Regions from separate parts of the Bacillus sp. GbtcB14 genome, predicted to be linked through region 1. Evidence: riboswitches for the same ligand, from Rfam matches in the RefSeq annotation. Region 1 holds a riboswitch; each other region holds the start of a gene.

What was found. Region 1 has a riboswitch for thiamine pyrophosphate ahead of thiM (hydroxyethylthiazole kinase). Riboswitches for the same ligand answer to the same signal wherever they lie in the genome.
Region 2: linked by a shared signal. The riboswitch ahead of thiC (phosphomethylpyrimidine synthase ThiC) and the one ahead of thiM (hydroxyethylthiazole kinase) in region 1 are both predicted to bind thiamine pyrophosphate.
Region 3: linked by a shared signal. The riboswitch ahead of KVT31_RS22780 (energy-coupled thiamine transporter ThiT) and the one ahead of thiM (hydroxyethylthiazole kinase) in region 1 are both predicted to bind thiamine pyrophosphate.
Region 4: linked by a shared signal. The riboswitch ahead of tenA (thiaminase II) and the one ahead of thiM (hydroxyethylthiazole kinase) in region 1 are both predicted to bind thiamine pyrophosphate.

What each region holds. Positions count from the first base shown of each region.
Region 1 is NZ_JAGXJT010000008.1:108,780-112,739, reverse strand. Features, by position in the region: gene KVT31_RS21950 (anaerobic C4-dicarboxylate transporter family protein) at 1-424, shown strand, start outside; gene thiE (thiamine phosphate synthase) at 607-1,266, opposite strand; gene thiM (hydroxyethylthiazole kinase) at 1,283-2,098, opposite strand; TPP riboswitch at 2,162-2,271, opposite strand; gene topB (DNA topoisomerase III) at 2,539-3,960, shown strand, end outside.
Region 2 is NZ_JAGXJT010000004.1:309,286-313,245, reverse strand. Features, by position in the region: gene lldP (L-lactate permease) at 1-1,487, shown strand, start outside; TPP riboswitch at 1,559-1,674, shown strand; gene thiC (phosphomethylpyrimidine synthase ThiC) at 1,788-3,548, shown strand; gene KVT31_RS14200 (arsenic transporter) at 3,650-3,960, opposite strand, start outside.
Region 3 is NZ_JAGXJT010000009.1:69,404-73,363, forward strand. Features, by position in the region: gene KVT31_RS22775 (sensor histidine kinase) at 1-1,374, shown strand, start outside; gene KVT31_RS22780 (energy-coupled thiamine transporter ThiT) at 1,597-2,268, opposite strand; TPP riboswitch at 2,354-2,455, opposite strand; gene KVT31_RS22785 (FeoA family protein) at 2,650-2,877, shown strand; gene feoB (ferrous iron transport protein B) at 2,874-3,960, shown strand, end outside.
Region 4 is NZ_JAGXJT010000003.1:3,873-7,832, reverse strand. Features, by position in the region: gene KVT31_RS09040 (ABC transporter permease) at 1-46, opposite strand, end outside; gene KVT31_RS09035 (ABC transporter ATP-binding protein) at 46-795, opposite strand; gene tenA (thiaminase II) at 764-1,459, opposite strand; TPP riboswitch at 1,542-1,644, opposite strand; TPP riboswitch at 1,705-1,816, opposite strand; gene KVT31_RS09025 (SH3 domain-containing protein) at 2,086-3,237, shown strand; gene KVT31_RS09020 (hypothetical protein) at 3,243-3,581, shown strand; gene KVT31_RS09015 (DUF3965 domain-containing protein) at 3,810-3,960, opposite strand, start outside.

The DNA.
Region 1 (3,960 bases):
GGCAACAGCAGTTGTTGCTATTTTCGGTATCGCTTGGATGGGAGATACTTTCTTTAATGGAAACTTAAATATGATTCAAGGATCAATTCAGCACCTAGTAACAAGTGCACCATGGCTATTTGCCATCGCATTATTCATTCTATCTATTTTACTATATAGCCAAGCCGCAACAGTACGTGCTTTAATGCCTCTTGGATTATCACTCGGTATTCCACCGGCACTACTAATCGCGATGTTCCCTGCAGTAAATGGATATTTCTTCATTCCAAACTATGGAACAATCGTTGCTGCCATTAACTTTGATCGCACTGGTACAACTGGCATTGGTAAATATGTTTTAAATCATAGCTTTATGATTCCAGGCCTAATCGCAACATTCACTTCTATCGGAATTGGAATGCTCTTAATTTCAATTATGTTTTAAAGAAAAAGCACAAACCTACATGGATCAAGGGTTTGTGCTTTTTTAATCAAACGTTTGTTTAAATAAACGAAACAACTCATTTTGCAACGCTACAAACCTATTCCGTTTCAAATAATCCCCCCTATTTCTAATTATTAATACAAAAAAAGCTATGTAGCATTTTAATACTACATAGCTTTTTTCTACAAACTCTTACTGACTTCCTCTACTAACTTCTTCGTACTTTCGCACACAGATTCCGCTAAACTAATCGCAGAAATAACTGAAACACCGTCCGCACCTGCTTCTATAACTGAAGCGGTATTTTCAATTGTAATGCCACCAATCCCAACGATTGGTATTGTAATTCCTTGTTCTCTAAAATGAGCTAAACCTTTCGTTCCTTGAACTGCTTTCGTATCTTTTTTCGTACTCGTTGGAAAAACAGGGCCAACACCTAAATAATCAGCTCCGTTTTCAATTGCCCAGCGTGCTTCTTCAATTGTATGTGTAGATACACCAACAATTTTATCTCCCATTTTTTCACGAACAGAAGTAATTCCTTCATCATCTTGTCCAACATGCACGCCATCTGCATCTAACTCGATAGCTAGTTCCACATCATCATTTACAATGAATGGGACACCGTACTCCTTACAAATTGCTTGTAGTTCTTTTGCGAAACAAATACGTTTCTCTCCCGTTAAAGCCCCTTCCCCCTTTTCACGGAATTGAAAAATTGTTATACCGCCTACAAGTGCATCTCTCAACACTTGTAGTGGTTCCTTCGTACAATTGTTACTTCCCATAATAAAGTATACTGATAACAATCTAGACATTTCAGCCTTTGTAATACGCGACATCTAATTCCCCTCCTTACTATATAAGCTCAATCTTCCCATACTTCTCAATATCATCTGAAGTTGTATTCGCTAACTGATTTAAAAATTCAATTTGGAAACTACCAGGTCCCTGCTCCACTGTCTTAGCAGCTGCCAGTTCCGCAGCTACACCATAAAACGTTAATGCAGCTACTGCTGCCTTTACATAATCTTTTTCTACTGCTACAAATGCTCCTATTACAGAAGTTAGTAAACAACCAGTTCCCGTAACTTTCGTTAAAATAGAGTGACCATTTCGAATAAGAATCGTTCGCTCTCCATCTGTAACAACATCTTCTTTTCCAGTAATCACCGCAACTGTATTTAATTCAGCAGCTGCCTGCCTTGCAATGCTTACGACATTTCCATTTCCAGTACCGGCGTCTACCCCTTTAATTTCCCATCTCTCATTAATAACGTTCGCTATTTCAGCCGCATTTCCACGGATAATCGCTAAATCAATTTCAGCCGGAATATGTCTCGCAACTTCTGTTCGATACGATGTTGCTCCTGCACCAACTGGATCAAACAATACTGGTACATTATTCACATTTGCCGATTTACCCGCAAGTAACATCGCTTCTACTTCTTCAGGACGAAGTGTCCCCATATTTAATACTAGCGCTCCAGCAATGCTAGCCATTTCTGCTACTTCTTCTTTTGCATACGCCATTACAGGCGATGCTCCTAACGCTAACAAGCCGTTAGCTGTAAAATTTGTGACAACAACATTTGTAATATTATGAACGAGCGGATTAGATTCTCTCACCAAATCCACTACTTTACTAATTTCTTTCATATTCATCCTTCTCATCCCCTAACTATAGTGATGGGAGATACACAAAAAGACACTTTGCGCGTACGCAAAGTGTCTGAACATGTGCTTTTACACTCTCCCTACGCTGGCATTATCCAACAGGTTCAAATGGTCAATGACGGATTAGTCATACTCTCAGTTTGCATCCACAAACTCCCATGTGTTTAGTATTCATCTACTTCAAAGTCTACTCTTATTCTACTAAAATAACAAGTTCTTTACTTTTCTATTTCATATAGAAGCAATAATAAAACAACACGCATAATAAATATCTATTTCTCATAGTCTCATCATGGTGCATATTATGTTTTATCGCCATCATTCACCTTCAAACGGATGTTATCCCACTAAAAAACGTTCAAATCTGGAGCGAAACTGAATCTCAAGAAGATGTATGCTATAGTTAACGTATGGAAATTTGAAAGGATGTTTTAAATATGTCAAAAAGCGTTATAATCGCTGAAAAGCCTTCCGTTGCACGTGATATTGCGCGTGTACTTAAGTGTGATAAAAAAGGAAATGGCTACCTTGAAGGTAGTAAATATATTGTAACTTGGGCTTTAGGTCATCTTGTTACATTAGCAGATCCAGAAAGCTACGATGTGAAATATAAAAAGTGGAATTTAGAAGATTTACCGATGCTACCTGAGCGTTTGAAATTAACGGTTATTAAACAAACAGGGAAGCAATTTAATGCTGTGAAGAGTCAACTTCTTAGAAAAGATGTAAATGACATTATTGTAGCGACAGATGCTGGACGTGAGGGAGAATTAGTCGCTCGTTGGATTATTGATAAGGTTCGAGTTAACAAACCAATCAAACGTCTATGGATTTCATCTGTTACTGATAAAGCGATTAAAGATGGATTCGCTAATTTAAAACCAGGTAAAGCATATGACAATTTATACGCTTCAGCAGTTGCACGTTCAGAAGCTGACTGGTATATCGGTCTTAACGCGACTCGCGCTTTAACGACTCGCTTTAATGCCCAGCTGAATTGCGGCCGTGTGCAAACACCTACTGTCGCTATGATCGCTAATCGTGAAGATGAAATAAAGAACTTCAAAGCTCAAACTTACTACGGCATCGAAGCACAAACGGCGAATCAGCTAAAGCTAACTTGGCAAGATGCTAACGGTAATAGCCGCAGTTTTAATAAAGAAAAAATTGATGGCTTTGTAAAAGGTTTAGATAAGCATAATGCTACTGTTGTGGAAATTGATAAAAAACAGAAGAAGTCATTCTCTCCTGGTCTTTACGATTTAACTGAATTACAACGTGATGCAAATAAAAAGTTCGGTTACTCTGCAAAAGAAACATTAAACATTATGCAGAAGTTGTATGAGCAACATAAAGTGCTAACGTATCCTCGTACAGATTCACGCTATATTTCATCTGATATCGTTGGAACACTTCCAGAACGTCTAAAGGCTTGCGGAGTTGGAGAATACCGTCCTTTAGCACATAAAGTATTACAAAAACCTATCAAATCTAATAAGTCATTTGTTGACGATAGTAAAGTAAGTGATCATCACGCAATTATTCCGACAGAAGGATACGTTAACTTCTCGGCCTTCACAGATAAAGAACGTAAAATTTATGATTTAGTTGTAAAACGTTTCTTAGCTGTTTTATTCCCAGCATTCGAATACGAGCAACTAACGTTACGCACAAAAATTGGTAATGAAACGTTCATTGCACGCGGAAAAACTATTCTGCATGCGGGTTGGAAAGAAGTATATGAAAATCGCTTTGAAGATGATGATGTAACGGATGATGTAAAAGAACAGCTTCTACCTCACATTGAAAAAGGCGATACATTAACTGTAAAGTTAATTATGCAAACATCAGGTCAAACA
Region 2 (3,960 bases), on a different contig from region 1:
AGATGCCGTTCACGATGGCGATGGCAGCGACCGGATATGGTTTCTTATACGGACTATGGCCGATTGCTTGGATTATCATTATGTCGGTATTTTTATATAAAATATCTGTAAAAACAGGTCAATTCGATGTCATTCGTGCATCTGTATTATCCATTACAAATGACCATCGTTTACTCGTTATTTTAATCGGTTTTTCATTTGGAGCATTTTTGGAAGGGGCAGCAGGATTTGGTGCACCAGTAGCGATTACGGCAGCACTTCTTGCGGGTCTTGGGTTAAATCCTTTATATGCAGCGGGTCTTTGTTTAATCGCAAATACGGCACCGGTAGCGTTCGGAGCGATGGGAATTCCGATTACAGTTGCTGGACAAGTAACTGGTATTGATCCACATAAAATTGGACAAATGGCTGGACATCAATTACCGTTTCTATCATTATTTGTTCCGTTCTTTATCGTATTTTTAATGGATGGATTTAAAGGAGTAAGACAAACATGGCCAGCTCTATTTGTAGCGGGTAGCTCATTTGCAATTACGCAGTTCATTACAGCGACGTTCTTAGGACCAGAACTTCCGGATATTACGTCAGCACTTGTAAGTTTAGTGAGTTTATCGCTATTCTTAAAAGTTTGGCAGCCGAAAGAAATCTATCAGTCTAAAGAAGCAAATAGTGAAGTAGCTGCGGCAACGACGGCAACATCTATGCCGAAACTAACGGTAGGAAAGGTCGTAAAAGCGTGGTCTCCATTCATTATTTTAACTGTAATGGTAGTCATTTGGAGCCAAAGTTTCTTTAAAGCGTTATTTGCTCCAGGTGGTGCATTGGAAAGCCTTGTGTTTAAGTTTGAAGTTCCAGGCTTACACAATCTAGTAATGAAAGCAGAGCCAATTGTAAATAAACCGACGCCTTATGAAGCAATCCTGAAATTAGATATTTTATCAGCGACGGGAACAGCAATTTTAATTGCTTGTATCATTTCTATCTTTATTTTGAAAATGAGTGCAAAAGATGCAGTAGTAACATTTAAAGAAACATTAAACGAACTGAAGATGCCAATTCTATCTATTGGATTCGTATTAGGATTCGCGTTTATCGCAAATTATTCTGGTTTATCTTCTACATTAGCGTTAGCACTTGCAGGAACTGGCGGGCTATTCCCGTTCTTCTCACCATTTCTAGGCTGGATTGGGGTATTCTTAACAGGATCTGATACGTCAGCGAATGCACTGTTCTCGAATTTACAAGCGATTACAGCGCAGCAAGTCGGTGTATCTGAAGTACTTCTCGTTGCAGCAAATACAACGGGCGGTGTAACAGGAAAAATGATTTCTCCGCAATCGATTGCGATTGCTTGTGCGGCAGTTGGACTGGCTGGAAAAGAATCAGATTTATTCCGCTTTACAGTGAAGCATAGTTTATTCTTCGTCATTATTGTTGGTATTATGACGTATGTGCAGGCATATTATTTAACGTGGATGATTCCATAAGCAACAAAAGAAATAAACTTTGCATTTTTCAGATTATCGTGTATGATGGGAAAGTATTGAAAATTAAATCAGTGATAAACTAGGGGTGCCTAACGTATGCGTAGGCTGAGAGAGAAGCGCTTGATCTTCTTAACCCTTTGGACCTGATCTGGCTCGTACCAGCGTAGGGAAGTTAACGGCTTTACATAATGATGTCTTTTATGAGCCAGGTCCTTATTTTTTTATGGACCTGGCTCTTTTTATTTTGGCATGCGCTGGCCATATCTCGTCCTTGTCACGTACAGGGGGGCAACAAAGGTTATGAAACAGTCTGTTTCAGCTGAGCAAATTGAATTGAAATCGAGTTTACCAGGAAGTAAGAAAGTGTATGTGGATGGACCGCGCGCGGGTATGAAAGTGCCGATGCGCGAGATTGAACAAAGTGAAACGAACGGCATTCCGAATCCGCCAATTCGTGTATACGATACGAGCGGTCCTTATACAGATCCTGCGCATAAAGTGGAGCTGGAAAAGGGGTTGCAGGCGCCGCGCCACTCTTGGATCCTGGAGCGCGGAGATGTAGAAGCATACGAAGGGCGCGAAGTGAAACCAGAGGATGACGGTGTGAAAGTGGCTTCGAAACATACACCTGTTTTTCCGCAAATGGATCGCCAGCCGCTTAGAGCGAAGCAAGGGGCAAACGTTACACAAATGCATTATGCGCGCAATGGCATCATTACGTCTGAGATGGAATATGTTGCGATTCGTGAAGGAGTAGAGCCTGAGTTTGTTCGTAAGGAAATCGCGGAAGGCCGTGCCATTTTACCAGCAAATATTAACCATCCGGAAGCAGAGCCGATGATTATCGGGCGTAACTTCCACGTGAAGGTCAATGCAAATATCGGAAACTCTGCTGTATCTTCTTCTATTGCAGAAGAAGTAGAGAAGATGACGTGGGCAACGCGCTGGGGTGCGGATACGATTATGGATTTATCTACAGGTAAAAATATTCATACGACGCGTGAGTGGATTATTCGTAACGCGCCTGTACCAGTTGGGACTGTACCGATCTATCAAGCGCTGGAAAAAGTAAACGGAATTGCAGAAGATTTAACGTGGGAAGTGTATCGTGATACGTTAATTGAACAAGCGGAGCAAGGTGTTGATTACTTTACGATTCACGCGGGCGTATTACTTCGTTACATTCCGATTACTGCAAAGCGTACGACAGGTATCGTTTCACGTGGTGGTTCAATTATGGCACAGTGGTGTTTATTCCATCATAAAGAAAACTTCTTATACACTCATTTTGAAGAGATATGTGAAATTATGAAGCAGTACGACGTTTCGTTCTCTCTTGGAGATGGATTACGTCCAGGTTCGATTGCAGATGCAAATGACGAAGCACAGTTTTCTGAGCTTGAAACACTTGGGGAATTAACGAAGATTGCTTGGAAACATGATGTGCAAGTGATGATTGAAGGACCTGGGCATGTACCGATGCATTTAATTAAAGAGAATATGGAGAAAGAGCTTGATATTTGTCAGGGCGCACCGTTCTATACACTTGGACCGTTAACGACAGATATTGCACCAGGTTATGACCATATTACATCCGCAATTGGGGCTGCAATGATTGGCTGGTTTGGAACGGCGATGCTTTGTTATGTAACGCCGAAAGAACATTTAGGTTTACCGAATAAAGATGATGTTCGTGAGGGAGTTATTACGTACAAAATCGCTGCGCATGCGGCTGATCTTGCGAAAGGGCACAAAACGGCTCATCAGCGTGATGATGCACTTTCAAAAGCTCGCTTTGAATTCCGTTGGCGCGATCAATTTAATTTATCTTTAGATCCTGAACGTGCGATGGAATATCACGATGAAACATTGCCAGCAGAAGGTGCGAAAACAGCTCATTTCTGCTCCATGTGTGGGCCGAAGTTTTGTAGTATGAGAATTTCACATGATATTCGTGAATATGCGAAAGAAAATGATTTAGAAACGACAGAAGCAATTGAAAAAGGGATGAAAGAGAAAGCGAAAGAATTTAAAGACACTGGTAGTCATTTATACCAATAACACGTTACACCTCTTTACTTGATTGATCACACTGTAGTACCTAACTTAAATATAGAAGAAGCCCGCTTTGCTAAGACGGTAGCAAAGCGGGCTTTTGTCGTTTATAAGGCGAAGAAGAGGTGTACCCAGTAGTATAAGAGGAATAATGTGACGACTGTTGTGAGAGGAATAACGATAAGGGATACACTTAAATAGTCTTTCCATTTTACTTTAATTTTGTTTTGTTTCAGGATATACATCCAAATGAGGGAAGCTAGCGTACCGATTGGTAATAATAGTGAACCGATGTCACTACCAATAATGTTTGCGAGATAGATAGTTTTTAATGTGACTGGGTCTAGTCCCATTTCTGTTAATGTGATTGTACCAATCATAAGTGCAGGATGGTTATTGAAGACGTTAGAGAGGAGGG
Region 3 (3,960 bases), on a different contig from region 1:
AAGCAGAATTTAAGCGGATCTAATAAACCGTTAGAAAAAGCATTTAAGGAGAAAATGAAATTAGATGAGGAGAAAAAGAGAGCGGCTGGGGAGCAAGTTGGTAAGGAAAAGAGGCCGGCCGTCCAGGGAGAATCTGCTCAAGAATTAGATGCTTACATAAGTGGGCGTGTTACGAAAGTTCAGTTTCCTGATGTAACAGGTCCTATAAATCCAATTTATAAAAATAGCATCTTCTTAGATAACATAAAAGAATTTCAAACTAATTTATTATTAAAAGAGAGCAAGCACATACAATATGCAATACAAACAATGGACTATGAAAAAAATGATATTAAATATAAATTATTAATCAAGCCAACAAAAGAAAAAGATGGATCAGTAACTTATATATATGCGATGGCTTCTTTACAGCCTGTAGATGAAGCTGTACAAATGGTGCAAGATTACTACATTTACATCATTGCATTTGTAGTCGTTCTTATTTTTTTAGCTTCGTTTTATTATTCAAAACAAATTGCAAAACCGTTATTAAAAATAAACGATACAACGAAGAAAATAGCGCATTTAGATTTTACAGAACAAATACCGATTACTTCAAAAGATGAAATTGGTGATTTATCGAAAAATATTAATGTATTATCCAATAAACTCCATTCGCATATTGGGCAGCTAGAACAAGATATTGAGAAGGAAAGAAAATTAGAAAATACGCGGAAAGAATTCATTTCTGGTGTTTCACATGAATTAAAAACACCGTTAAGTATTATGAAAAGCTGCATTTCTATTTTAAAAGACGGGGTAGCTGAGCATAAAAAAGATTATTATTTTCAAGCGATGGAACGAGAAGTAGATAAAATGGATACGTTAATTTTAGATATGCTTGAGTTAGCTAAATTTGAGTCAGGCACATATAAAATGAAAATGGATGCATTTTATATTGATACAGTAATTGAAGATATATGTGAACACCTTTCTTTGGAAATAGAGAAAAAAGAACTTCGTGTTCATAAAAATATAGGTTCATTTGAAGTGGTCGCAAATCAAGGCCGGATTGAACAAGTCATTGTGAACTTCATTACGAATGCGATACGTTATACACCAAATAAAGAGGATATTATTATTTCTACAATAGATGAAAAAGATCGTATAAAAGTATGTATTGAAAATAAAGGTACTCACATTGAAGAAGAGCAATTAGATAAAATTTGGGATCGTTTTTATCGCGTGGATGCAGCTCGTCATCGTTCACAAGGTGGAACAGGACTTGGACTTGCGATTTCTAAAAATATTTTAGAACTGCACGATGCTGAATATGGGGTAAAGAATACGGAAGATGGTGTGTTATTTTACTTCTATTTACCGAAAAAAGCGTAGATGATATGTGCTGCGCTTTTTTTAAGTTATTTTCATATTATCTTTACCTAATCTTTATTTTTAAGCGATATAATTTGTTTAGAAAATGAGGTTATGTAAGGAGTAGATTAGCCGTGAATAGCAATTTACTAGGTATGATGGTATTTATTTTTCTTTGTGCATTTATTGTATTTATTATTGATATTACTCATTGAGAATTTTGATATAAAAAAAGGGCGCTAGTTAAGCACCCTTTTTTTGTGAATTCATTTGATATGCATTCACGCTTTTGAATAAACGTGGTGAAGTGATAAATAAAAATATAAGTAAAACGGTACATAGAATATAGGAACCAATCATTGTGCTACCGTTAAATATTAAAGAATATAGAACTGCTGATTGACCTTTCGGTGCATATTGTCCCCAGAAAATAATACCGGCGATAAAGTGACAGAAATAGCGAGCAAAGCTACCAATAAATGTAGCAACAATAATGTAACCAATAACTTTTTTTCCTTTGTTTTGCTTTGATGAAGGTTTGTCTTTACGGCTACTTAAACTGGATTGTTCTTCGCTATTTTCATTGGGTGCTAAAAGTGCTTTTTGAATTGGGCGATAGAATAAACCGGCAAATCCAATGAATGCGAAAGCAACGAAGTATTCAATGAGTACTTGAATTGGTGTGACGATAATGGCATCGCCTACGACAATTTGTAGTAATCCCCAAATTAAGCCTCCTAAGAAAGCCATTTTGAAGCCCCAGCGGTATGCGATAATAAAAATAGGAATCATAGCAAATGAAATGGAACCGCCTGTTGAAAGTTTGATTGATAATAATGGAAAAATGTCGATGACCAGGGCGAAGGCTGCAAGAATAGCAGATTCGATCATCGCTTGTAAATTGGTGTTACGCATGTTGTTTCCCCCTAAATCCAAGTTGTACAAAAAAGAACATTATCATAGGAGGATACGAAATACGTAAATAAAAAAGAGGTATGTATTTCGGACGTTTGCACAATCCCTGCGTTAGCATTAACTAACAGGTTCGAAGGGTCGGAACGAAGTGTTCCCTCTCAGCGGCATGGCTCCCCCTGTGATAACGAGATTCTTTATTTGCTATTGTTTATTGTAAGCGAAATGGATGAGAATGGCAAACGAATCTGTTATGACAATTATTGAAATATAATTGTATTGAAATGTTAATAAATATGAAGCAAAAAGATATAGTCCAAGTGAAATAGAGTGTGATATAATTTTTCTGAAAATAATTATCATTCTCTTCTGAGGGGGAAGGTTATGAGTTTAGTAGATATTAAAATAGGTGAGAAAGTGTTAGTGAAAAGTATTCAGTCTTTAGATCATTTACTAAAGAGAAGATTGGCTGCTTTTGGTCTTTCTGAAGGAAGCGAACTTCGTATGAAGCAGAAAGCGATGTTCAAAGGTCCTTGTACATTGGAGTGTCGTGGACAGTTAATTAGTATTCGTCATTGTGACGCGAAAATGATAAAGGTGGAATTAGCGTGAATAAGGTTGCTTTGCTAGGGAATCCAAATACAGGGAAGACATCATTATTTAATGCACTTACTGGTTCTTATGAGTATGTAGGAAACTGGAGCGGTGTAACAGTAGAAAAGAAGGTTGGTAAATTAAAAGATAAGCAAGGAACATTAATTGATTTACCAGGCGTTTATGATTTAAATCCAGTTTCACGTGATGAAGGTGTCGTTACGAATTTTCTACTAACAGACGAATTTCATCATATGTTAAATATAGTGGATTCTTCGCAATTCGAGCGGAATATGCATTTAACATTACAATTGCTTGAATTTGGTAAACCAGTTTCAGTTGGTTTAAATATGGTTGATGTGGCGAAGCAAAGAGGAATTGTAATTGATGTAAAACGGTTATCAGAATTATTAGGTGTAACAGTTGTTCCTGTCGTTGCAAGAAGCGGAAAAGGCTGTGAAGAACTGCTTGCGACTCTTAAAGAAAATGACAAAAAAGAGAAAAAACCATTCATTATTTCATATGGTGTACAAATGGATGAAGGAATTGGAGAGGTTATAGCTCTTTTAGAGACAGCGAATTATAGGCATCCAAGATGGTTAGCCCTTCAATTTTTAAGCAATAACGAAGTAGTAGAAAAAGAAATGAAAGCACTACCAATTTATAAGGAACTCATAGCCATTCGATCTCGCTTAGAAGGAAAACTTGATTGTACGTTAGAGGAGCACATTTACAAAACTCGTGAAGCGTATATTGAAAAGTTAAAAACAAATGTTATGAAGCATGAGAAAGAAGGAAAAATTCCTTTTTCGGAAAAAATTGATAGACTAATTACGCATAAAATTTTAGGACTTCCAATCTTTTTAGCAGTTATGTTTTTTATTTTTCAGGTTACGTTTACGTGGATTGGTACACCTTTATCGGATATGCTAGATGGCTTTTTTGGTGGACAGCTTACGGATTGGGTAACGGCTGGACTTACAAGTGTTGGTGCTTCTGATTTTATTCAAGCACTCGTTACAGAAGGGATTATTGCTGGTGTTGGTGCTGTATTAGTATTCGTGCCACAAATCTTTGCACTATTCTTTTTCATTTCATTAC
Region 4 (3,960 bases), on a different contig from region 1:
TGCTAGAAAGTGTAAGGGCAGGTAATAACTCCTTCAACCGGCTCATCATACGAGTACCTGCCTTTGTAACATACTAAGAAGCTCATCTTTAAGCGCTAACACTTCAGGCTTATATAAATCTTTTCTTGTTCGATTACGATCAAGTGGTACAACCCTCTCGGTTAAAGTAGTTATCGGTTGATTTTCTACAACGAAAACTCGATTAGAAAGAAACAATGCTTCTTCCACATCATGAGTAATAAATAAAATTGTTTTTTCCCACTCTTTCCATTGTTCAAACAGCCACTCTTGCAAAGATGCCTTCGTTAAAGCGTCCAACGCGCTAAACGGTTCATCTAACAGCAATATCTCCCCGCCCGTTAATAAAGTTCGAATAAAAGATACGCGTTGCCTCATACCACCAGATAAATCTTTCGGATATTTTGTCTCATACCCTTGTAAGCCAAATTTATGTAACAATTCCTTTGCCTTTATTTGTGCTTCTTTCTTCTGTACACCTTGGCACTCTAGCGGCAGAGCAGCATTCTCAATAATCGTTCTCCACGGCAGAAGCATATCTTTTTGAGGCATATACCCTACAGGATGGCTCTTTGTTTCTGTCAGCTCTATCTGTCCAGTACTTGCTTCTTCTAAACCTGTAATAAGGCGAAATAAAGTACTTTTCCCGCATCCACTCGGTCCGATAATACTTACAAACTCTTTATCTTGTATAGAAGCATTTAATTCATTGATGATTGGCTTCTCATCATAATGAAAAGAAACATTATGAAACTGTAGTATGTTCTTGCTCCTCAAATCCCCACATCTCCTTACGATAGGACATATCCCAGAATAAATATTCAAATCGACTGGAATATAGGAAAATCTCCTCTAATCGATCTAGCTCTTTTTCAGACTTTCCAACTGCCATTTCATTTAATAAATCTATTAACCAAATACAAAGGTTACCGTATTCTTCAGAACTATATCCTTGAATCCACTCCCCAAAGAATTCATGATCTCTTGCTCCAGGAATATCATTTAAACGCTTTCCAATTTCCCAATAGCTCCACATACATGGAAGAAGTGCTGCTATTAATTCCGCAAGTGTGCCATTATGAGATACAGACATCATATAATTTGTATACGCTAAATTTTTAGCAGATGGCTTTGCAGACTCTATCTCCTCTATAGAAATTCCAAGTCTTTTTGCATACTGTTTATGGATTGTCATTTCTCCATTTAATATGCCATCAATTTGTTCAGCAAATTTCCCCATTACTTGTGGATTCGTTGCTTTTACAACACCAATAGCATATAGCTTTGCATAATCTAACAAATATAAATAATCTTGAATAATGTAATACTGAAACTTATCTTTTTCTAACGTGCCATCCCCCATACCTACTACAAACGGATGATTATGACTCATCTCCCAAACTGGTTGTACAGTATCTAATAATCTATCGCAAAATTTCATTTCGCTATCCCCTTTCAATTTATATATCTAAATAAAAAACCACTTCTAAATAAGAAGTGGTTACAGCAAATAAAATTATAATTTATTCGTTGCTCCACTTCCCTTCGCTAGTATTACCTAGATCAGGTCTGTAAGGGTTAAGGATTATTCCTCTCTCAGCACAACAAGCACCCCTAGTGGTTTCAATATGAAATTTTCAAATAAAAAAGCCCCGTTTCTATACGCAAAGAAACGGGGACTCATTATTAGTGTCCGAATTGCTTCCCTACGCTAGCATAATCTAGATCAGGTAATGAAAAGGATCAAAGGCTTACGGCCTACTCTCAGCTGGCAACACCAGCTCTCCTAGCAAACTATAAAATTATCACTGTCAGTATAACATCGTAATAAGACATCATCAACTATTTTAATTTTCTCAATTGTCAACAAAATAACAAAACTATATAATACTTATGTTCTATCTTAGAAATTATCATCCTAATTAATTGGATAAAAAGGAATCATTATCCTCAAAAAATTTATTTTTATGTTGATTTCATATTACATTTATGTGAATACACCCACTATATTATATCTTTATACTATAATAAAATTACAACTATACAACTAGAGGAGGTCTCTATTATATGAATATGAAAGCTACTGCTTTAACAGCAACTACTGTCGCAATTGCCTCTTTACTTCCTTCTATGGGAGAAACAAATGTACAAACAGCCAACGCTGAACAATTATCTAATGTGAAAACTGGATATGTCAAAGTCGATCAAGTAGCCTTACATACAAAAGATAACGCAAATAGCTCATCAATTGATACGATTCGCTTTAATACGAAAGTAAACATACTTGAAACAACTAATGGCTGGTATAAAGTATCTGTTAATAATAAAGTAGGTTACGTACAAAAAGATGCTATTCTACTAAAAAACAAACTTCAATCTAATAATCAATACATCGTTAATGCCAATGCATTAAACGTTCGTTCTGAACCTAATTTAGAATCTTCAATTTTAGATGTATTACCAAATGGGAAATTCGTTACCATTCAAGAAGAACAAGGCGAGTGGTATAAAATTTTACATAATGGCAAAACAGGTTACGTACAAAAAGCATTCGTGTCTAATGGTTCACAACCTTTAGTAAAAGGCATCACAGAAAATAATACGAAATACACAGTTGCAACACCTAAACTTAATGTACGTAGCAACGCTAGTACAAGTAGTGCACTACTTGGTTCATTACAAAATGGTACACAAATACAAGTAGTGGAAACTGTAGGAACTTGGTATAAAGTTCGTTTTGGCACAGGATACGGATATGTGGCAAAACATTATGTGGTGCAAAATCAAAATCAAACTCAAACAGCTCAACCTACTTCCATTCCAGCTGTTTTCAAATTCCCTACTCAAGGAAGAATTAGCTCAACCTTTGATATGCGTTGGGAACAAATGCATTATGGTATAGATATTGCAGCTCAGGGTAATGTCTCTATCCAGGCGGCAGCTGCAGGTAAAGTTGTGAAATCATATTATTCAGCTAGCTATGGCAATGTTGTGTTCATCGCCCATCAAATAAACGGGAAATTATATACAACAGTCTATGCACACATGAAAGATCGCACTGTACAAGCTGGTGATCAAGTACAAGCTGGACAATTAGTAGGTCATATGGGAAACACAGGTCATTCATACGGGCAACACCTTCATTTTGAATTACACAATGGAGAATGGAATTTTGAAAAAACAAATGCAGTAAACCCACTGCCATATTTAGTTAGGTAAATTGTATGCAACGCAATATCAATATACCTCTCTTAATTGAATACTTAGCCTTTTTAGGTTTAATCTGTTGTTTAATCATTTACAATACAAATACTGTATTTTTATCTATTATCATTGCTTTTGTTGCTTTAGAAATTATGATGGAATCCTTTCAAGTACAACTAAAACAAAAAATTGCCCATATATATAATGCCATCTTTCTATTAAGTGCCCTAATAACAAATATTATTAGTAATGGTTTTTATTTATCTACCGTATTTCCTGTATTCTTTATGGCTGTTTTATTATTCATAGCTAGATACATTCATGTCCCTACTAACAAAAAACACGAACAAAAAGCTTAGAAAGAGGAGACACTGTGTACCGATCTTTCAAAGATAATCCGATAAAATATATATTGAATTTATACACAAAAATAAATACTTTTTTTGGTATACAAGGAAGCAAGACGGCACAATTTCTCCTTTATGGAATGTTATTTCTCGTCTTAATTGCGTTCTCCTTGCTTTATTAATAAAAAAAGGATCTCACATAAACTTGAGATCCTTTTTAATTTATATAGAAAATGCTCTTTATCCACAAGCATATTTTTCATAAATAAAGCTCAGATTATATTTTTTCTCTAAGCTCATTCTTTGTTCATCATCACACCAATAGAACAAAATATCATGAATTGTTGCATAACGCTTATTTTTAAGAAATAGTTTAAAGAATGATGGTAAA